Regions from separate parts of the Metabacillus rhizosphaerae genome, predicted to be linked through region 3. Evidence: riboswitches for the same ligand, from Rfam matches in the RefSeq annotation. Region 3 holds a riboswitch; each other region holds the start of a gene.
The links. A riboswitch is a leader RNA that binds a small molecule or an ion and turns the genes downstream of it on or off. The one in region 3 is predicted to bind S-adenosylmethionine.
Positions count from the first base shown of each region.

Region 1: it holds a riboswitch for S-adenosylmethionine, as region 3 does, so the genes downstream of both, mtnK (S-methyl-5-thioribose kinase) here and WCV66_RS01140 (sugar ABC transporter substrate-binding protein) in region 3, are expected to answer to the same signal.
Region 2: it holds a riboswitch for S-adenosylmethionine, as region 3 does, so the genes downstream of both, WCV66_RS07745 (methionine ABC transporter ATP-binding protein) here and WCV66_RS01140 (sugar ABC transporter substrate-binding protein) in region 3, are expected to answer to the same signal.

Region 1 is NZ_CP147403.1:4,431,694-4,439,189, reverse strand. It holds gene WCV66_RS21550 (acyltransferase family protein) at 1-418, opposite strand, end outside; partial or broken gene WCV66_RS21545 (PAS domain S-box protein) at 844-3,042, shown strand; gene WCV66_RS21540 (hypothetical protein) at 3,211-3,363, shown strand; gene mtnA (S-methyl-5-thioribose-1-phosphate isomerase) at 3,419-4,471, opposite strand; gene mtnK (S-methyl-5-thioribose kinase) at 4,636-5,829, opposite strand; SAM riboswitch class I at 5,935-6,091, opposite strand; gene WCV66_RS21525 (carbon-nitrogen family hydrolase) at 6,231-7,019, opposite strand; gene WCV66_RS21520 (pyridoxal phosphate-dependent aminotransferase) at 7,123-7,496, shown strand, end outside.
Region 2 is NZ_CP147403.1:1,619,496-1,626,991, forward strand. It holds gene WCV66_RS07730 (thioredoxin family protein) at 1-174, shown strand, start outside; gene WCV66_RS07735 (SCP2 sterol-binding domain-containing protein) at 383-700, shown strand; gene WCV66_RS07740 (O-acetylhomoserine aminocarboxypropyltransferase/cysteine synthase family protein) at 842-2,155, shown strand; SAM riboswitch class I at 2,524-2,632, shown strand; gene WCV66_RS07745 (methionine ABC transporter ATP-binding protein) at 2,765-3,790, shown strand; gene WCV66_RS07750 (methionine ABC transporter permease) at 3,783-4,451, shown strand; gene WCV66_RS07755 (MetQ/NlpA family ABC transporter substrate-binding protein) at 4,463-5,308, shown strand; gene WCV66_RS07760 (carboxymuconolactone decarboxylase family protein) at 5,774-6,145, shown strand; gene WCV66_RS07765 (hypothetical protein) at 6,407-6,586, shown strand; gene sufC (Fe-S cluster assembly ATPase SufC) at 6,927-7,496, shown strand, end outside.
Region 3 is NZ_CP147403.1:214,192-221,687, reverse strand. It holds gene WCV66_RS01160 (glutamine--tRNA ligase/YqeY domain fusion protein) at 1-682, opposite strand, end outside; gene WCV66_RS01155 (MFS transporter) at 942-2,177, shown strand; gene WCV66_RS01150 (hypothetical protein) at 2,325-2,450, opposite strand; gene WCV66_RS01145 (hypothetical protein) at 2,621-3,094, shown strand; SAM riboswitch class I at 3,315-3,422, shown strand; gene WCV66_RS01140 (sugar ABC transporter substrate-binding protein) at 3,566-4,693, shown strand; gene WCV66_RS01135 (sugar ABC transporter ATP-binding protein) at 4,854-6,359, shown strand; gene WCV66_RS01130 (ABC transporter permease) at 6,362-7,363, shown strand.

The DNA of each region.
Region 1 (7,496 bases), 1.4 Mb from region 3:
CTGAAAATGCTAAAACCAATGCCCATTTAGTTGGAAGTTTTGTAACTACAAAAAGAAGTACATTCCAAAAGAATAGACTGATCAAGAACCATAACGACCAATGTGGATCTAATGGATCAAGAACGATTGAACCTTGTTTCTCAATAAAAAAGTAATAAACTGAGTAGATTCCTTGAAAAATAAGATAAGGAAGTATGAGTTTTTTCGTTATTTTTGACACATAGCCTTTTTTTCTAAACCCTTTCGCGAAATATCCAGAAATTAGGATAAAAGCTGGCATGTGAAAGGTATAAACAAACTTGTATATATTCATAATCATTGGACTGTCATCAATAAATGAGCGAATGATATGTCCAAAAACAACTAAAAGTATTAAAAAGAATTTAGCATTATCGAAGTAACTATCTCGATTTTTCATGTTTTCACCTTTTCTTCTGAAGTTATAAAATGAGACTTAATGGACTTTTGCTGCAAGTTAATGCGAGAGAAATACTATGTCCTTCATTTTATTCCCTAGCTCAATGCCTTACTAAACTATTATTCGTAAAATGACATATATTTTATTGGGGATGTAACGAAAGTGTAACCTTAATGTAAGAATGGTTATGAAATCAATTGAATCTCAAATATGCCAACATCTATCATAATTAATTTCGAAAAAAAGCAAACCTATTTTTCTTACAATTATATTCAAATAAGATTGTGCTATAAAAACTATGACTTTCACCATAGCGCTTGGCGAAGAGTCAAGTTTTTCTTACCTTTTTGTAGATAAGTGAAGGACAATGACACTCCTTGTAGAATATTTGATAGTGAAGATTGTGGTAATTAGGGGTGAAAAGATTGAAGCAGACGATGGAGGAAAACGAAATCGTTACTATGAAAGAACAATTAGCTGAATTAAAGGCTGAAAATGAATTGCTTAAAACGAAGGTTCTTCAGCACGAAAATATATTAGAAGGTGCACTTGATGCTGTTGCAATATTTGATGAACAGATGAGATTTATTGATGTAAACTCTTCAGCATGTCATATGTTTCAGTTAACAAAGATAGAGCTTTGTAAACGAAACCTTTATGATTTTCTTACACTTATTCCCAAGAATGAAATAAAGCAACTAGTTGATGAACTATATAAGAAAGACTCATTCGGGAAGGAGGTAGTTGTAAAATTAGAAAACGGACAAGTAAGGTTTTTAGAGATTTCGTTGCGCAGACGGGCGTTTAATGGATATGATCTTGCTATGCTTAAGGACGTATCGTTTAAGAAAATGCTTGAACGTGAAAGAACAATTAATGAGCAGCTTTTTAAAGATTTGTTTCATCGTGCTGTAGATGGCATTGTTATCTTTGATCAGCACGGCTCTTTTATTGATGCAAATGGCTCTTTTTGTACAAGTTTTGAAATAAACAAAGTACAATTAAATTCATATGCACTTAATGATTTTATCGATAAACAAGATAATGATAAGCTGGATAAATTATGGGGTGTATTAAAGGAAAACGGGAGTGCTAAAGGCGAACTACCAGTTGTCCTGAAAAATGGTGATAAGAAAATTTTTGAATTCACTACAACCTCAAATATTATTAATGGTTTTTATATGGCTATTATGAGAGATATTACTGAAAAGCGCTCGATGGAATTGAAGCTTTATAAGAGTGAGGAACGCTTTAGAGAGATTTTTGAAAATGCGATTGATGCCATAATGATTTGGCGAAAAGATGGTCAAATTTTAAGGGTAAATCAAGCCGCAAGCCGGACATTTGAATTGGCAGAAGAGGAGCTTGTCACTAGAAATATTCTTGATTTTATCGATCAAACGACACTAGCTTTTGCAAAAGTAAAAAAGGAATACTTTCAAATGGGAGCAATTAGAGAGGAACTCCTGTTTCATATGCCTAATGGGCAAAATAAGGAGCTCGAATTTACGTCAAAAATGGATATAGCTGAAGGACACCACTTAACGATTTTTCGCAATGTAAGTGAAAGAAAACGTATGGTAAAGATTCTTAAAGAAAGTGAGCAAAAGTTCCGTAAAATATTTGATGGGGCGATGGATGGAATTGTTTTATTTAACAATGACTTTGAAATCATTGAAGCAAACCCTTCTGCAATGCGTATTTTAAATGGTTCTTCTGAGGATATTATCTCATTTAACCTATATGAATTACTATTCTCTGATTTAAAACAAGATCGAGTTCATACAGAGTTCGCCTCAACATATTGGGAAGAATCATTACAAGAAATTACCTATAAATTTGAAAATGGAGAAGAAAAAATCTTAGAATTCACCTTAAAAAGTAATATCAATGAAAATATGAATTTAGCAGTTTTTCGTGATGTGACGGAAAAAAGGGAGCTTGAGGAGCAGTTGAGAAAATCTGATACGTTAAATGTCGTAGGTGAATTAGCAGCGGGAATCGCTCATGAAATACGTAATCCTATGACAGCATTAAAGGGTTTCATTCAGCTTCTTGAAGGAAGTGTGAAGGATGACTTTTCAATGTATTTTAATGTGATAACATCAGAATTAAGTAGAATAGAATCAATCATTACTGAATTTTTAATTTTAGCAAGACCTCAAGCAATTAAATATTTAAAGATAGAAATAGGCAAGATTATGAAGGAAACAATTGAATGAAGCTTAAACGCGCAAGCGATTCTTGTAAATGTGCAAATGAAGCTTTCATTAGAAAAAGACCTGCCTTTAATTTATTGTGAACCTAATCAATTAAAGCAAGTTTTTATTAATGTTTTAAAAAATGCGATTGAGGTTATGACAAAGGGTGGACAGATAGATGTCCAAATTAAACGAAAAGATGAAAGGCATATAGTAGTATCAATTATAGATAGAGGTACAGGTATTTCTGAAGATAAAATAAAAAGACTTGGGCAACCATTTTATACAACGAAAGAACGTGGTACAGGTCTTGGTTTAATGGTGAGCTATAAAATTATTGAGGAGCATAGAGGGATCGTGGATGTCGAAAGTGAAGAAGGGAAAGGAACTACCTTTCATATTACTCTACCAATAAATCAATAATCATCCAGATTGAAATAAAAAAGTGTTATAAACAGGTTGAATATCTATAGAAATAAAATATTGATTTGACAAGATTCACAAGCCCTAACTTGTCACCATTTTAGCTACGTAACATATTATTTGAGTAAGGGAAAAAAGTTGCGTATGGTAAAGAAAGGGGCAAGCAAGATGTGGATTCATAAACGTCCAAAAAAGGTTTATTTCTATGCATCGTTATTTTCAAAGCTTCATATCATTTCAGAAGCTGAAAAAAAAGGGTTGTTAGAAAAAATGGAAGCATCAGGGAGCAAGTATGAGTCAAAGTATCAAAAAAAATTCTAAAAGTAAAAACCTTAGCCCGTTAAAAATGGAGGACTAAGGTTTTTGCTTTGTCAATTTAGAGAGTAAATAATTCTGAAATTAATACTTGATAATCACCAGAAAGAATCCCTTTTTCTGTAATGATTCCTGTTATTAGCTCGGAAGGTGTGACGTCAAATGCAGGGTTAAATACTTTTACACCCTCTGGAGCAATGCGTACACCATTAACCTCAGTTACTTCTTCCGGATTACGCTCCTCAATTGGAATTTTATTACCATCTGAAATAGAAGGATCAAATGTAGATAGAGGTGCTGCTACATAAAATGGAATGTTAAAAGATTTTGCCAATAGTGCTAAATTGAATGTACCGATTTTGTTTGCCGTATCACCATTAGCTGCAATACGGTCAGCACCCACAATAATAGCTGAGATTTTTTTTGACTTAATTGTATGTGCCGCCATGTTGTCAGTAATTAATGTAACATCAACATCAGCCTGCATAAGTTCCCATGTTGTTAATCGTGCACCTTGGAAAACCGGACGGGTTTCACAAGCAAAGACACTTAATGCTTTGTTTTTTTCCTTTGCTAAATAAAATGGAGCTAAAGCTGTTCCATATTTTGCCGTTGCGATTGACCCAGCATTACAAATTGTCATAATGCGATCACCATCGTTAAAAACTGAGAGTGCGTGTTCTCCAATTAATCGACAAACCTCTTCGTCTTCTACCTGAATTTGAATTGCTTCATGTACGAGCTTTGTTTTAGCCTCATTGATGGATTTCGTTTCAACTAAACTAGTAACCAATCTGTCTAAAGCCCATACTAAATTCACAGCAGTTGGTCTTGAGCTAGCTAAATAATCTCGGTTTTGTTTGAGATTAAGCTGAAAAGCCTCAAGTGAATTAGATTGATCTTGTAAGGCTGATAATGCTAGGCCATATGCTGCAGTAATCCCAATAGCAGGAGCACCTCTTACTTTTAAGGTTTGAATTGCCTCCCAGACAGCTTCTATCGTTGTTAATTCAAGATATTCTGTTACATGCGGAATTTTTTGCTGATTTAATAGGGAGATTGATTCATCCTTCCAAATAACTGAACGAGGAATCGTAAATTTTGTTGTTGCCATGCTCAATAACTCCTTTATTTTTGCTAATTCTTTTAAAAGCTGATTGCGATGCTTGTTAATTTTAGATAATTCATACTATCAAGCCTAATTTGCTTATTTACTTAGTTTTAAACTCTTTAAATTGCTTTAAGGATCCAAAAGGGACAAACTATTTAGAAATTGACTTATTGATTTACAGTTTGTTTCACATAGTCTTTAAATTGAGTTGGACCTTTAATTGTTTTTTGATTTTTTATAAGTTCACTACCTATTGTAAGAGCAAGTTGTTTTATTGAAATTCTTTTTTCATATGGCTGAATTGAATCAAGGTCAGCTACATGTGCTAGACCAATTGTACGGCGGATGATTTCACAACCAGCAAAACCAACTGCTTCTTCGAAAATTTCAGATAATACATGTTCTAAATATCCGTCAACTTTCGTGAAGATCTCAAGACCATCATTTTTCCAAGCTTTCGAAAACTCTTCTACAAAAACATTCCAAGTTGTTTCGATATGTGTGAAAAGCACTCCCTGGTTTTCAACATCTCGTGAAATTGCATTTAACAGGAAATTTCCGAATACCTGGCCTACATCAAAACCGATCGGTCCGAAGTAAGCAAATTCAGGATCAATCACTTTCGTTTCCTTATCATCAGCAAAAATGCTTCCAGTATGTAAGTCACCATGGACAAGTGCTTCAGCTTTTGTAAGAAATTTCTGTTTAAGCTTAGCAACTTCTAACTTGAGAGCTTGATCTTGCCATATTTGTTCAACATCTTGCCCGAGCTCTGGTTCAAAATCATTTGTGTCGTGGTCGAAGAATGGATCTGTGAAAACAAGATCTTCAGTTATTTTGCAAAGATCAGGATTGATAAACTGTTTGACTAATGATTTTTTATAATGTTGATTAACAGCATAGTCGGATGTGTAAAATAAAGTTTTAGCTAAAAATTCTCCGATATGTTTTGAAAGCAGGAGTAAATCTTTACCTTCAATGAGTGCAGCTCGAGATATTTGAAGGCGTGATAAGTCCTCCATTATCGTAATGGCAAGCTTTTCATCGGAGTAAAAAACCTTTGGTACATACTGAGGAACAAATTCCGCTTGTTTTAATAATGCATGTGTTTCGATACGGGCACGATCTAATGTTAATGGCCAGCTTTCACCTACTACCTTTGCATATGGAAGTGCCTGTTTAATGATGATACTTTCTTCTGTTTTACTATCTTTAACTTTGAAAACGAGATTTAAGTTTCCATCTCCAATTTCATTGCAAAGTAGATTACTATTTTCTTCGAATAGTTGTAATCGTTTAGCTAGAGCGATTGCACCACTTTCAGTTAATGGTTCATAAACAGATGACTTTTTAGTAGACATAATAATACCTCCAAATATTAGTAGTTTGATTGATGGAGGCTTTTCTTTAGAAAATAAGAAAAGCCCCTTTCAGTATGAAAGAGGCTTGAAGGCGTCGCTTCGCACCTCTCATCTGTCAGAAAGATCGCCTTTCTGATGGAATTAGCACCGTGCCCTATTGGAATATTCCAAGGTGAATAGAATCACCCCATTTTGCAATGGTAGTATGGTCGGTTGCTGCGGCGTCATAGGGCCAAGTCCCTCTGCCAACTCTTGATAAGAGATCAATATGGATAAACATTAAAAAATTAATGTTTACTAAATTACGTTATTTTTAGAACATTTTCGCTATTAAGAAAATGTAATGCTTGATTAGCATGTTACCAATGATTATTTGGATTTGTCAACAGTTAATATGAAAATCACTTATAATAGTCAGGAAGTCGGTCTTCAAATACAGGAATTTGCCCTCTTACTTGTTTGACTGTTTCAACATCGATTTCTGCTGAAATGAAACCAGTGTTTTCGTCAGCCTCTGCGATAATCGTACCCCAAGGATCGATTATCATGGAATGACCAGCAAATTCGTTTTTAGGATCAGAGCCTGATCGATTACAAGCTACAACATAACATTGGTTTTCGATTGCACGACTTAAAAGCAATGTTCTCCAATGATTTAGTCGAGGTAAAGGCCATTCAGCTACTACAAATAGAATCTCTGCTCCTTTTGTTGTATGAGCACGAATCCATTCCGGAAAACGAATATCATAGCAAATTACACCAGCACTTTTTATTCCATTGATTTCGAATAATCCTTTTGCAGTTCCTGCAGTTAAGTAATGATGTTCATCCATTAATTTGAATAAGTGGAGTTTACTATATTCATGAACAAACTCACCTTGGTTGTTCATGATGTACATCGTGTTGGTGACATTGTCCTGCATCTTTTTAGCAACAGACCCACCGATGATGTTAACATGGTATTTTTTTGCGAGTCGGGAAAGAAATTGTTTCGTTTTTTCCCCTTTTTCATCGGCTATCACATCTAAGCGAGTAAGGTTATAGCCTGTTGTCCAAAGCTCAGGTAAAACGATGATCGCTGGATTTTCCTTTTCTACTGCAACAGCTACTTTTTCCTCTACTTGCTGATAGTTGAATGCGGGATCACCGAATTTAATATCAAGTTGTATACAAGTAATGACAGGTTTCAATCAAAATCACACCTTCATTTTTAAAATTTTACTTTACAAGTTGATTCTAACAATATATTATTTGTGACTAGAATTTCAAGAATTTTTTGAGAAGGTGTTAAAAATGAAAACCTTTAAACAATCACAATTATTAGAAACATTACCGAAGCAATTCTTTGCAAGTCTAGTTGAAAAGGTAAATAAGATTATTGCACAGGGTCATGATGTTATTAATCTAGGTCAAGGAAATCCAGATCAGCCTACACCTGATCATATTGTTAAAGCCATGCAAAATGCAGTGGAAAAACCACAATTCCATAAGTACTCTCCATTTCGTGGTCATACTTTCTTGAAGGAAGCGATCGCAACTTTTTATAAAAGGGAATATGGAGTTGAAATTGATCCATCGACTGAAGTAGCGATTCTATTCGGTGGAAAGGCAGGACTTGTTGAGGTTCCTCAATGCTTGTTGAATCCAGGGGATGTTGTACTTGTTCC
Region 2 (7,496 bases), 1.4 Mb from region 3:
ATCTATTCTGTTAACTTAAATTACTTTCCTAACGAGGCTAAAGAGCTTGGAATCGAAAGTGTACCTTGCTTACTCATTTATGAAAATGGCCAAGAAAAGGAAAAGATTTATGCGTTTCATTCAGTTGGATACTTACTTGAAAAAATAAAGCAATATTCCACTATTAATGGATAGGAAGCATGACCTATGATTCATAAAACAAATAAGATAGGTAGTATAAAAATTCAGGTAAGTCTTGCTAATATGACATATTTCTTGGGAAATATTAATAATCCCACAAATAATGAATAAATAAGCAGAAACTGTCGACTTATTAATAAAGGATTCTTCCGGGATTCAATGAAGTTATTAAATAGCTTGATTGATATCGGAGGTTTTTTTTATGTATATGACAACGTTTATTTCTAATTTTAATAAAGCTCGGTTTTTAACTCCAATACTTTTGAATCAAACTCTAATAGTAGAAATAAAACCTCAGCAAGAGATTAGTCATTTTATTGAACTATCATCAAAAGGGGCTAAAACGTTACATACTCAACCTTCGAAAATTGACTTTGTCATGGAAGGAGAAGGCTATGACCTCGAACAAGTATTATTAAACACTGTAAGCTTAAAGCAATTAATTGCTTTTGGGAAAATTACGATCAAAGGGTCTTATCGTAATTTTTTAAAATTCGAGGCAATCATAAAGTTAAGTTGATAAGGGGAAATCCTTGAATCTGAAGTTTGAAATCGTTTACTATATAGGTAGACTAATAGGTATAGAAATTTGCATCTTAGAATTCAAAACCAACAGTGAAGTATTTTTTGAAAAATACATCTTGTAATAGGAGGAGTTAAGATGCAAGAGAAAAATTACCGGCCAGAAACGGTCACAATTCACGGAGGGCTAAAGAAAGATTCAATGACAGGTGCCAGGTCTGTGCCTATTTATCAATCAAATGCTTACTTATTTGAGAATACTGAGCACGCAGCTAACCTCTTTGGTTTAAAAGAACCAGGATATATTTATACCCGAATTCACAATCCAACTTCAACTGTTTTTGAAGAAAGAATTGCACAGCTTGAAGGTGGCATAGGTAGCTTAGCGGTATCTAGTGGAATGGCGGCGATTACACTTTCGGTTTTAAATATTGCTGGAGCAGGTGATGAAATTGTATCTGCTTCAACATTATACGGGGGAACTTACAATCTTTTTGCAAATACTTTACCGAAATATGGAATAGATACAGTGTTTGTTGATCCCAAAAATCCTGAAAACTTCCGTTCTGCTATTTCACCTAAAACAAAAGCTATATTCGCTGAAACCATTGGAAATCCAAGTTTAGATGTACTTGATATTGAAGCTGTCGCGAATATAGCGCATGAAGCTGGGATTCCGTTAATTGTAGATAATACATTTGCTACACCTTATCTTTGCCGGCCGATTGAACATGGTGCAGATATCGTTATCCACTCAGCAACAAAGTGGTTATTAGGAAATGGGACAACTCTAGGAGGAGTAATCATTGATGGTGGGAAGTTTGATTGGAATAACCCTAAATTCCCTGGTTTTACGACCCCTGATCCGAGTTATCATGATCTAGTATATGCAGAAGCATTAGGCGAGCAGGCATTCATTATTAAAGCTAGAGTTCAATTGCTAAGAGACTTAGGTCCCGCAATTAGCCCATATAATGCATTCCAATTCACACTAGGTTTAGAAACTCTTCATGTTCGAATGAAAGAGCATGTTGCTAATGCTAGAAAGATGGTTAAGTATTTAGAGCAGCACCCTTCTGTTGAATGGGTTCTATATCCTGAACTTTCGGATCATCCTGCAAAAGATTTAGCAGCAAAATATTTACCTAATGGTGCTGGATCCGTTATCGTTTTCGGAATAAAGGGTGGACGAGAGGCAGGAGCTGCTGTTATTAATAATGTAGAACTGTGGTCACACGTTGCGAACGTAGGGGATGCAAAAAGTTTGATCATCCATCCTGCTAGTACAACCCATCAACAGTTAAGTACAGAGGACTTAAAAAGATCGGGTGTAACGGAGGACTTAATTCGCTTATCGGTTGGAATAGAGCATATTCAAGATATCATCGATGATCTTGATCAAGCTATTTACAAAGCAACTGGCGTTAAGGGAACCGAAAGTGTCCATATTTAAATATTGAATATAAAGGGATGACTTTCATGCAAAGTCATCCCTTTTTTAGTTGGAAATTATAAAATTCGTTGAACTGTGGATAAGCGCACGACATCCAGCTCCAGCGCCTAGCCCCTCGAGGTCATAAGCTAATTTAGAATTGAAGGCAAAAAACGCCTTCTATTCTAAATCATCTTATGCTTGTCGGGGCTGATCAAGGCGCTTGGGCTTTTGTTCTTGGAGTTATCCTATAATAGTTTATCACTAAAATAAAATGCAATTTTTAGAAAAAAGAGAATTTGTTTGACATGATTTTTAATTGCATGATACAATCACAAACGTACTTAAGCTCACTAAAATTTAATTTAACTTTAATTATATACGTAGTTCTCTTATCAAGAGAGGTGGAGGGAAGTGCCCTATGAAGCCCGGCAACCATCAACAATTGTTGAAGTGGTGCCAATTCACACAAAGCTGTTTAGCTTTGAGAGATGAGAGAAAGGACATTTTTGTGCCTTTCTGCTCATTGCAGAAGGGTTTTTTCTTTATCAAAATACTATATTGCAACATGAATTTTCCATAAAAGTGATAGATTGAAGTGAGGTATTCGAACTGAAAGAAGGTGACAACTTGATTACATTAAAGAATGTTAATAAAGTTTATCAAACAAAATCAGGTAATGTAACTGCTGTTAATAATGTGAATCTAAAAATTGATAAGGGTGAAATTTTCGGGATTATTGGATATAGTGGAGCGGGTAAAAGTTCACTAATCCGGTTGTTGAATGGACTAGAAAAACCAACCAGTGGTGATATTAGCGTTGCTGGTAGTCAAATAGATTCAATTGGTGGAGTGAAATTACGAAAAGCACGTTTAGAAATAAGTATGATTTTTCAGCATTTCAATCTTTTATGGTCTCGAACAGTGAGAGAAAATATTGCTTTTCCATTAGAAATTGCAGGTGTAAAAAGAGCTGAACGTTTGAAACGAGTGGATGAGCTGATCAAGCTTGTAGGACTTGAAGGTCGTGAGAATGCATATCCCTCACAATTAAGTGGTGGGCAAAAGCAACGTGTAGGAATTGCGCGAGCATTGGCTAATAACCCTAAAGTATTATTATGTGATGAAGCTACATCAGCTTTAGATCCCCAAACAACGGATTCTATATTAGATTTGCTTGTAGATATTAATAAACGACTTGGACTTACAATTGTGCTGATTACTCATGAGATGCATGTTATACGAAAAATATGTCATCGTGTAGCTGTGATGGAAAATGGGGAGGTAGTTGAAGAAGGGGATGTACTCGACGTTTTTAAGCATCCTAAACAACCAATTACTAAGCGCTTTGTGAAACAAGTTACAGAACCAGAGGAAACGAATGAAGTAGTGGCAAATCTTTTAGAGAATTATCCAAAGGGTAAGGTTATTCAATTAACCTTTGTTGGTGAATCAGCAGAACAACCATTGATAACAAATCTAATTAGAAAGTTTGCAATCGATGTGAATATTTTACAAGGGAAGATTTCACAAACACAAAGTGGATCATATGGAAGTCTGTTTATTCATTTAGATGGAGATGAACAAGAATTAAATCGAGCATTAGAGTTTATTTATAATCAACACATTGAGGTGGAGGTGATTGCCAATGCTTGAACAGCTTCTACCTGAAGTAGATTGGGAAAAGGTTTGGCTTGCAACAAAGGAAACAATCTATATGACAAGCTTATCGGTTGTGGCGACATTTATTTTAGGAATTATTCTAGGTTTACTGTTATTTTTAACAGCAAAGGGAAACATATGGGAAAGTAAGTATGTTAATAATCTAGTTGCAGGAATTGTTAACATATTTAGATCAATACCATTTATTATTTTAATTATTTTATTATTACCTTTTACAAAAGTACTTGTTGGAACAATACTCGGTGCAAATGCCGCATTACCAGCGTTAATAATCGGGGCAGCTCCTTTTTATGGGCGCATGGTCGAGATTGCTTTAAGGGAAATTGATAAAGGTGTCATTGAAGCTGCTAAATCTATGGGTGCTAAAACAAGCACAATTATTTGGAAGGTCCTTTTACCCGAAGCGATGCCAGCGTTAGTTTCTGGTATTACAGTTACCGCTATTGCGTTAATAGGGTATACAGCAATGGCAGGTGCTATTGGTGCTGGTGGATTAGGGAATCTAGCATTTATGGAAGGTTTTAACCGTGGGAATAATCAAGTAACATTAATAGCAACGGTTATCATATTAATTTTCGTGTTTATCATCCAAATTATTGGAGATATCATAACTAAATCAATTGACAAACGATAGGAGGAAGAACGATGAAAAAAGCTTTATTAGCAATTATATTTACGATTTTTACAACAGCACTTGTTGCTTGTGGTGGGGCGTCACAGGAAGGAACTGAAGGTTCCGAAGGAGAGGCAAAAACATTAAAAGTAGGTGCATCACCTGTACCACATGTTGAAATATTAGAAGAAGCAAAACCTTTATTAGAAGAAAAAGGGATTGAATTAGAAATCGTAGAATTTACAGATTATGTTTTACCAAATAAGACATTAGCAGAAGAAGAGTTAGATGCTAATTACTTCCAACATGAACCTTATTTAGAGTCTCAAATTGCTGATAATAATTATAAATTTGTGAATGCTGGTGGAGTCCATATCGAACCAATTGGTGTTTATTCAAAACGCCATAAGTCATTAGAAGATCTACCAAATGGAGCAAAAATTATTATGAGTAACTCTGTTGCTGATCACGGTCGTATGCTTTCTTTATTAGAAGAAAAGGGATTAATTACGATTAAAGAGGGCGTTGAAAAAACTGCAGCAACAATAGAAGATATTGCAGAAAATCCTAAAAATTTAGTGTTTGAAGCTAATATTGAGGCGCCAATGCTGACAAAGGCTTATGAAAATGATGAAGCTGATGCTATTTTAATTAACGGTAACTATGCACTAGATGCTGAATTAAACCCAGCTGAAGATGCAATTGCACTAGAATCACCAGAGAACAACCCTTATGTTAACCTAATTGTTGTTCGTGAAGGTGACGAAGACAGAGAAGAAATTAAAGCATTAGTAGAAGTATTACAATCAGAAGAGATACAAGAATTTATCGAAACAAAATACAAAGGATCTGTTATTTCCGCAGCAAAAAGTGAATAAATAGAAAAAGAGGCCGACATATTTGTTGGCCTTTTTTTGTTCTTATCTCGAAATTAAAAAATGCTTGTACTGCGGATAACACTTTGACATCCAGCTCCAGCGCCTAGCCCCTCGAGGTCATAAGATGATTTAGAATTGAAGGCAAAGAACGCCTTCTATTCTAAATCATCTTATTTGCCCGAGGCTGATCAAGGCGCTTGCGCTTTTCTTAGTAGGTAAGAAAGTTTAAAATTTTGTACTTAGTTTTGGTGTCTAGCTCCAGCGCCTATCGCCTATCAAACTTCAGATCATCTCCCTACGATAAGTCAACATCGGTTCGCTTCGCTTACCGTGTTTCCTTTATCTCAGTCGATGCTCCTCCAGTTTGTACGGCGATGACCAAGGCGCTTGCGCTTTCTTAGTAGCATACATTTTTTTATTTAAAGCATACTAACCGTGAAAAAATGCTGATTGGAGTTGTGAGAAATGGAACATATTCATGAACCGAGAAATTCAACTGAAGCTGCTTTACTCGAATTCAAAAGTGGTATAGGAACCTTTACACAAAAAATGCCAGAGATTGCACATCATTACAATGCATTTACTGAGGCTTGTTTTAAGGAAGGGAAATTATCACAAAAGCAAAAGCATTTAATTGCTTTAGGAATTAGTATTCAATCTCAAGATGAATATTGCATGGTCTATCATACTAAGGGCTGCCTAGATCAAGGAGCGAGTGAAGAAGAAATCTTAGAGGCAATTGGTGTAACTGCTGCATTTGGCGGTGGTGCAGCTATGAGTCAAGCTGTAACACTTGTACAAGAGTGTATAACGGAACTAAATCAATTAAAACAATAAAATCTGTTATAGAACCCAGGAATCTTTAGTGGAGATTTTTTCAATATTAATTGAAGCAAAATAATCTTAAGTGCGAGTAATCCAGAGGATGTTTGAGGAAATGTATAAAAACACGGTTTAATTTTACTAAATGAATAATAATCGATCTCACAAGATTGTCACATAATCTGACGCACTTTGAGTTATTTGAATATTCTTGATAAACTTTTTATGTAAATTAAAAGTTGAAAGGATTGATTCATTATCCACTCGAGTCAAGAAATGCTAGAACTCAACTACACAACTGAAATGGAAAAGGCAATGCATAATTCCCATGGCATTGGGTATGCTGAGTACTCACAAAAGCTTGAAAAAAGAATGGATGTAGAATTAAGTCGTGAAGAGGATTATCGCAAGAGTCAGTTGATTCATGCGGAAATCGAAAGAAGAATGAAAAAGTAAGCATTATTATGCTAAATAGAGAAATTGAAAGGACCAGTCGCAGACTGGTCCTTTTACATATATTAACTCAGGTGGGGTTATCCTTTTACAGAATGTTTTTTAAAAGGAAGTAAAAACTAATCTAGGTATGGAGGTAGATTCACAGATCAATGTGTTATATAGTAGAAAAAGGCTCTTTTCTCACTCTATATACATATTGATTTAATACAGCTAGTTATTTCAATCCTAGACAAAATTCGAGTCTATTCCTTAAAGGTTGTATTCACTTTTGATTTGTTATAAGATTAGAATGAGAATAAATTGAGAATAAGTAAACTTTATATATTATGGAGGTATAGTTATGGCAGGTTCTACATTAATCATTAAGGATTTACACGTAGAAATTGATGGGAAAGAAATTCTAAAAGGTGTAAATCTCGAAATAAAAGGCGGAGAGTTCCATGCGATCATGGGGCCTAACGGAACAGGTAAATCAACATTATCATCTGCAATTATGGGTCACCCGAAATATGAAGTTACTAGTGGAAGCATTACTTTAGATGGTGAAGATGTATTAGAAATGGAAGTAGATGAGCGTGCACGTGCTGGTCTATTTTTAGCAATGCAATATCCAAGTGAAATTAGTGGTGTTACGAACGCAGACTTCTTACGTTCATCAATCAATGCACGCCGGGAAGAGGGCGAAGAAATTTCTTTAATGAAGTTTATCCGTAAAATGGATGCTAATATGGAAGAATTAGAAATGGATCCAGATATGGCACAACGTTACCTAAATGAAGGTTTCTCTGGTGGAGAGAAAAAACGTAATGAAATTCTTCAATTAATGATGATCGAGCCAAAAATTGCGATTCTTGATGAGATCGATTCTGGTCTTGATATCGATGCTTTAAAAGTTGTAGCAAAAGGTATT
Region 3 (7,496 bases):
TTGTACATAAAGAATGTGTTATTCCTTCAATTGCATCCTCCAGTGGATGTGCAAAAGCATACATCGGATAGATACACCAAGCATCACCAGTATTATGATGTGTCGTATGTGATACGCGGTAAATAACTGGATCACGCAAGTTTATGTTTGGTGATGACATATCAATTTTTGCACGAAGCACCTTTGTTCCATTTTCAAATTCACCTTTACGCATGCGCTCAAATAAATCAATATTTTCTTCTATAGAACGGTTTCGATAAGGGCTTTCTTTCCCAGGCTCTTTTAATGTCCCACGATATTGTCTGATTTCATCAGCAGATAAGTCATCAACATATGCTTTTCCTTTTTTTATGAGGAGTATTGCGCGATTATACATTTCTTCAAAATAATCGGAAGCAAAAAACATGCCATCCCATTCATAGCCTAGCCATTCTACATCTTCTTTAATTGCTTCAACGTATTCTGTATCTTCTTTTAATGGATTTGTGTCATCAAATCTTAAGTTTGTTTTACCATTAAAATCATCTGCTAGTCCAAAGTTAATCACGATTGATTTTGCATGACCAATATGGAGATAGCCATTTGGCTCTGGCGGGAAACGTGTGTAGACATTATCACGTTTTCCAGTTTCAAGATCCTCTGTAATAATACTTCTTATAAAGTTTGAGGAATTGTGTTCCAAGTCAGATCAAACCTTTCTTTTATATGTAAAAATAAGTTCTGTCTTCCATTATACCAATAGAAAGGCAAAAGGTTAATTTACTAAGTTAATTTCGTCATAATAGTATATATACTTACATGAATACTTAATCTGTATACGGGATTAACGATAAAATAATTGAAACTTCATCATATAAAAGGAATTATTTGGGATATGTGGAATTATTATATATGGTGCGTGAATTCATTTTTAGATTGCTGAATAGTGGAGGATAAAAAGGATGAAACAAGAAACAAGCTTTAAGGAGTTTTTGGGAAATCGGTTTGTAAGAGCGATATTGCTTTCTGGCTTATTCTTGCAGCTTGGTATTTGGGTAAGAAATTTTTCTGTTTTATTATTTGTCATGGAGCAAACAAATGAAGATCCATTTGCGGTTTCAATGATTTCAGTTGCAGAGTTTGCTCCGATTTTTATTTTCTCAATCATTGGCGGTACATTTGCAGACAGGTGGAAGCCGAAGAAAACGATGGTTTGGTGTGATATTTTAAGTGCTATTTCTGTTTTTGCTGTGTTACTAACATTAATATTCGCAACTTGGATGGTCGTCTTTTTTGCGATGCTTATTTCCTCAATTCTCTCTCAGTTTTCTCAGCCTTCAGGTATGAAGTTATTTAAGGTGCATGTTCCTGAAAAACAACTGCAAATGGGAATGTCAATTTATCAAACGATGTTTGCTTTATTTATGATTATTGGACCTGTTATTGGAACAGTTGTATTTCAGCAATATGGGATAGAAGTATCTATTGCAATCACAGGTGTCATGTTTTTACTTTCAGCAGTAGCGCTTATGTTTTTACCTGCCGATAAGTTGGTAGAAAAAACTGATGAGCAAACAACAGTTTTAGAAGAATTTGTGCAAGGATTTAAGTATGTTATGAAAAATAGATTTCTCACCATCCTAGGTGCTAATTTCTTCGTAGCAGGATTGGCTGTTGGTTTAATACAACCATTAGGTATCTTTATTGTGACAGAACAGCTTCAAATGGATAAGGAGTTTGTCCAATGGTTTATGGCGATAAACGGAATTGCTATGATTATTGGAGGTGGAATCGCGTTAGCTTTATCAAAGAAAGTAACACCGATTCGAATGCTCGCAGCGGGTATGTTTGTAAATGCCCTAATGATTTCAGTCATTGGGTTCTCGGAGATTTTATGGCTAACTTTAATAGCCCAGTTTTTCACAGGATTAATGATGCCAGCTATTCAAATTAGTATTAATACAATGATTCTTCAAAATGCTGAGGAATCTTTTGTAGGGAGAGTAAACGGGATCATGACACCTCTTTTTATGGGCGCGATGGTACTGATGATGAGTTTAGCGGGAATCTTAAAACAACAGGTGGGTCTGGGGATTTCATATCAGGTATCAGCTGTTTGCATGGTCATTGGAGTTATTCTTGTTCTGCCGCTTGTTCTTGATCGATCTATAAAAAAGCGCGTAAAAGTTAATGTATAGGGTTTGATCGCTTAGAGGTCTCTAGCATAAGTACTGGTTATACACCATGTACTTATGCTTTTTACTTAGTGGACTAGATCCCTTATATTCTGCAAATAAAATAAGGCAAGCACAGTAAAATGCTCACCTTTAACATTAAGTATACAATTATTTTTTTCCTTGACTTCTCGCACGGTTCCTCTCAAGCTCAGCAGCATACTCTTCTTGAGATTTCCCTTGTTTCGCGCTTTCAGATTCAATTTTTCTAAATTTGTTATCATTTCGATTTGGCATTCTTCCACCTCCTTTTGCACATCATTATTCTATACAACCTCTTTACTTTTATCCTTATTAACATAGGCTTAAAGGGTGATGAGGAGGAATTGGTATATTTTCCAACTAATTATATCAAGATAAACATAAAAGATAATTGATTTGAAAATAAATGATAATAAGGTGATTTAATGGAATTAATGAAGTATGAAGGTGAATGGTATGTATGGACCTTAGTAATAACAACAATATTATTCGTATTAATCATGCCAAAAAAAAATCTAACATGGGTCGGTATATTTATTACTATTGTTTTCTCAAGTGGGTTTTCTTGGATTTCTGATAGCATTGCAGGGTCGTTAATCGATTTATTTGACCTAGCAAAAAAACAAACAATCGAGCCAGGTGATGCTATGTTAATTAGCTTTGTACCTGCGAGTATTGCTACTATCTATGTAAATTTTTATAAACCTCACAAGAAATGGATTTTTGCTTTTGTTTTTACATTATTATGTTTTGTCTTAGAATTAGGATTAGTTAAGTCTGGATACATGGTAAATAACGATTGGAATACATGGTATGGAATTCCTGTTTATTTTACACTTTTTAGATTCTTCTTCCCTTGGTATTTACAGTTACTATCAAAAAATTTATCAAATAATTAATTTAACAAACTGAGATTTACCACCTGTGTCTGTGGGGGAAAGCATTCAAACTGTAAATGGGAGTAATAATCAAATGGATACATTATTATTTTCCTATAACATAATAAGAGGTAATTTTTAAAAAAATCATTTAATATAAATATTCAAATAATAGTTGACATTAATGCTATACACTATTAAAGTATACATATTCTTATCTTTACTTAATTGCATATTCGATCTCTTATCAAGAGTGGCAGAGGGACTGGCCCGATGACGCCCGGCAACCGTTCTATTATAGAATTGGTGCTAAATCCTGCAAAACCGTTACGGTTTTGAAAGATAAGAGAGGAGACTCCTATATATTCTTGTGGCGAAACCTCTCTATCTTAGAGAGGTTTTTTGTGTTATCTAAGGTCTTTATTTAAATAGAGATAATAGATGTTAATAAAGTAAAAATATACTAAAAAAAGAAAAGGGGAGTTTACAATCATGAAAAACAAAGTTTTTCACTCTGCATTTATTTTTATTCTCGTATTTACATTGTTATTAACAGGTTGTTCGTCAAATGGTGGAGAAACTAATGAGCCTGCAAAAGCAAAGGGCAATCCAGACGTTTCATTGGAGAATGTTCCAGAACGCTTTGCTAAGGGTGAGGGAGCGAAAATAAAAGTCATTCGTAAAATCGGTGGAGATGATCATACAGCACAATTTTTAGCTGGTGCGAAGGAAGAAGGAGAGGCATTAGGCTTTCAAGTAGATGTATTTACAGCTAATGGAGACACGGCAAAATTTCATGATGCCATAGCACAAGGACTAGAAGAAGATTATGATGGATTTATTATTTCTCACGGAGATGACGCTGCAACTGTTAATGCGGTTCAAAAACTAGTTGATGCTGGGAAAAGTGTTGTTACATTTGATTCAACGGAAAAATTAGCACAAATTGAAAATGTAACATTAACATCTCAGGATGATGAAGCACTTGCAACATTAGCATTAGACCAACTTATTAAAGATACTAATGGTGAAGCAAATATTGTGTATCTTTGGGTAGATGGCTTTCCTCCGATGGTTAGACGTAATCAAGTTTACCAAGAGAAATTGGCTAGTAACTCTGGTATTAAAGAAATTGAGCGCTTTGGAGTGGCAGCAGCTGATACTTCTGTAAAAACGCAAAATGCTGTAGCAGCAATGCTTAATAAACATCCTAAAGGTGAAATTGATGCAATCTTCGCGACATGGGATGCATTTGCAATCGGTGCAGCACGTGCAATTAAAGAAGCTGGTAGAGATGAAATTAAGATTTACGGTATTGATGTATCGAATGCAGATCTTCAAGAAATGCAAGATAAGAGTAGCTCTTGGAAATATACGGCAGCAGTTGATCCAAAGTTAATTGGAGCAGTTGACATGAGATTGTTAGCTAAAAAGCTAGCTGGTGAAGAAACGCCAGCAACGTATAACCTTGAAGCATCACTTATTTCTGGTGAAGTATTAGGGAAATCAGACGAGCCTATTAATATGGTAAATCTTGCAAATACTGTTGAAGGTTGGGGACAGTCTACCGCATTTGAAGAGGAATGGATGAAGACATTAAAAGAGTATTATAAAAAGTAAAATCTATTTCTTAAGAAAATGAGCGAACACTCTCTTGGTCTAGTATAAGAGGGTGTTTGCTTTTATCCCCCATATACTGGTAGAAATCTCCACAGATGAAAAATAGGTTTTGATAGAATAATAGCAAAATTTTCTCCATTAACATCAGAGGAGGTAAATGATGATTCATACAGTATTAAAAATGAAAGAAGTCTCAATCGAATTTCCTGGTGTGAAGGCATTAGATTCTGTAGATTTTACAATGAAAAGTGGTACAACCCATGCTCTAATTGGAGCAAATGGTGCTGGGAAATCAACGTTAATGAAGGTTTTATCAGGTGCCTATGACCATTACACTGGTGAGATCTTAATTGATGATCATAAAACAAATATCCGTACCCCAAAGGAAGCACAAGGCTGTGGTATTCAAATTGTTCACCAAGAGGTAGATACTGCGCTCATACCAAATTTAACAGTAGGGGAAAATATTATGCTATCAAATACTGTTAATGGCATGGGGAAAAGACAATTTGTAAGGTGGAAGGATCTTCATAAAAAAGCAACAGTTATTTTGAACAGCCTAAACATTCATGTTTCCTCCAAAAAATTAGTTAGCGAGTTAACCTTGGCAGAAAAACAAATGGTACTGATTGCTAGAACAGTCTCGACAGATTGTAAATTTCTTATATTAGATGAACCAACAGCCCCGCTTAGCCATTCAGAAACAAAAGAGTTGTTCAGGATCGTGCAAGAGCTTAAAGCGAAGGATGTAGGAATCATCTTTATTTCCCACCGGCTCCCAGAAATTTTTGAAATCTGTGATGAAATTACAATTATGAGGAACGGTAAGTTAGTTTCACATGAGTTTGTTGCTGATACCACGACAGGTAAGGTAGTGGAACAAATGCTAGGCAGGGAATTGCAAGAACAATTCCCGAAAAAACACTCTCAAATTGGTGAAAAGATCTTTGAAGTAAACACTCTTTCAGATACGGATAAAATAAGAAATATTTCTCTGTCAGTTCATAAGGGTGAAATTGTTGGGGTTGCAGGCTTAGTTGGAGCTGGTAAAACGGAATTATGTAAAGCTTTATTCGGAGAAGCAAAAATAAAGTCAGGTGAGGTAAAACTACGAGGTAAGGTGTTAACTTTATCAAATCCATATCAAGCAGTAAAACAAGGAATCGCATTAGTACCTGAGGAAAGAAGAAAAGAAGGAATTCTTGTTATGGAGTCAGTTGCAACAAATCTAACCGCAGCAAATCTGGGTGCTTTTACAAGGCCTTTTAGTTTCTTAAATCATAAGGCAGAAAAGCAAAAGGCATTAGAGCTTATTGAAAGTCTAGGGATTAAAACACCTTCAGAAGAAGCAAGAGTCCAAAATCTGTCTGGTGGTAATCAACAAAAAATTGCCATAGGAAAATGGTTAATAGCTGATGCAGACGTTTATATCTTTGATGAACCAACTAAAGGCGTGGATGTCGGAGCGAAAAAAGATATTTTTGAGCTTATATGTGAGCTGGCACAAAGAGGAAAGGCAATTATCTATGCCTCCTCTGAGTTATCAGAAATAATGGGGATTACCACTCGATTATATGTTTTATATGATGGACAGGTTGCAAAAGAATTAGAAACGGACTTAACCAATGAGGAAGAGCTATTATTTTATTCAACAGGAGGCAACTAAGGATGAATCAATCAAATCCTGTACAAGCGAGTAATCCTTCAAAAAGGACATTTGATCTTTTTCAATTTTTATATAAATATGGGACGATTTTAACAATTTTCATTCTTATTATCGTTTTCGCTATATCTAATCCAACGTTTATTCAAGGCAATAATCTTATTAATATATTACGTTCTATTTCTATTGTAACGATTATCGCAATTGGAATTACGATCTCGTTATCAGTAAATGGTTTTGATTTGTCAGTTGGATCAGTGGCTTCATTATCAAATGCAATTGTTATTTCAATGTTTGTGTGGTTTTCTCAAAATACGTTTATTGCGATATTTTCCGCAATTGTCGCATCATTACTTGTGGGAGTGTTAAATTCATTTATTATTGTGAAACTCAAGGTTCCTGATATGCTAATTACATTAGCGACAATGTTTATTGTACAAGGAATTGCACTCACATACACAAAGGGTGCAACTGTTTCGCAAAATATGGTAATGCCTGATGGTACATTTTCAACAGGCATCATTAGCCCAATATTTGAAAAAATTGGTCAGGTTCCTTGGATTATTTTGATCATGGTCATTGTTGTGGTAGTTGTACACATTTTTCTGAACTTTACAAAGCATGGGAGATATATGTATGTGATTGGTGGAAATATCGAAGCGGCAAGATTATCAGGTATTCCAGTTAATAAGTATAAGATAGCTGCATATCTATTATCTGCTCTTTTTGCATCAATTGGTGGAATCGTTCTAGCTTCTCGTGTTATGACAGCAGAAATTAATGCTGGTTCTCCATACTTAATGGACTCAGTTGCTGCAGCATTTATTGGTTTCTCAGTATTAGGGGCGGGAAAACCAAATGCGTTTGGTACATTTATTGGAGCAGTGTTAATTGGGATTCTTCAAAATGGCTTAGTTATGATGTCAGTACCATATTATGCAATGGATATTGTAAAAGGTACAGTACTTGCGTTTGCACTGGCACTTACGTATTATAAGACAAAATAAACAGGGATTATCGGATATCTAGCAGTAAATTTGCTGTGGAGATAACGCAAAAGAGGTTGTTGGCATTTTAGCCAGCAGCCTTTTTGAATGAAGCAGGAAACTATAAAAATCTAGTACTGTGAATAAGCGCTTT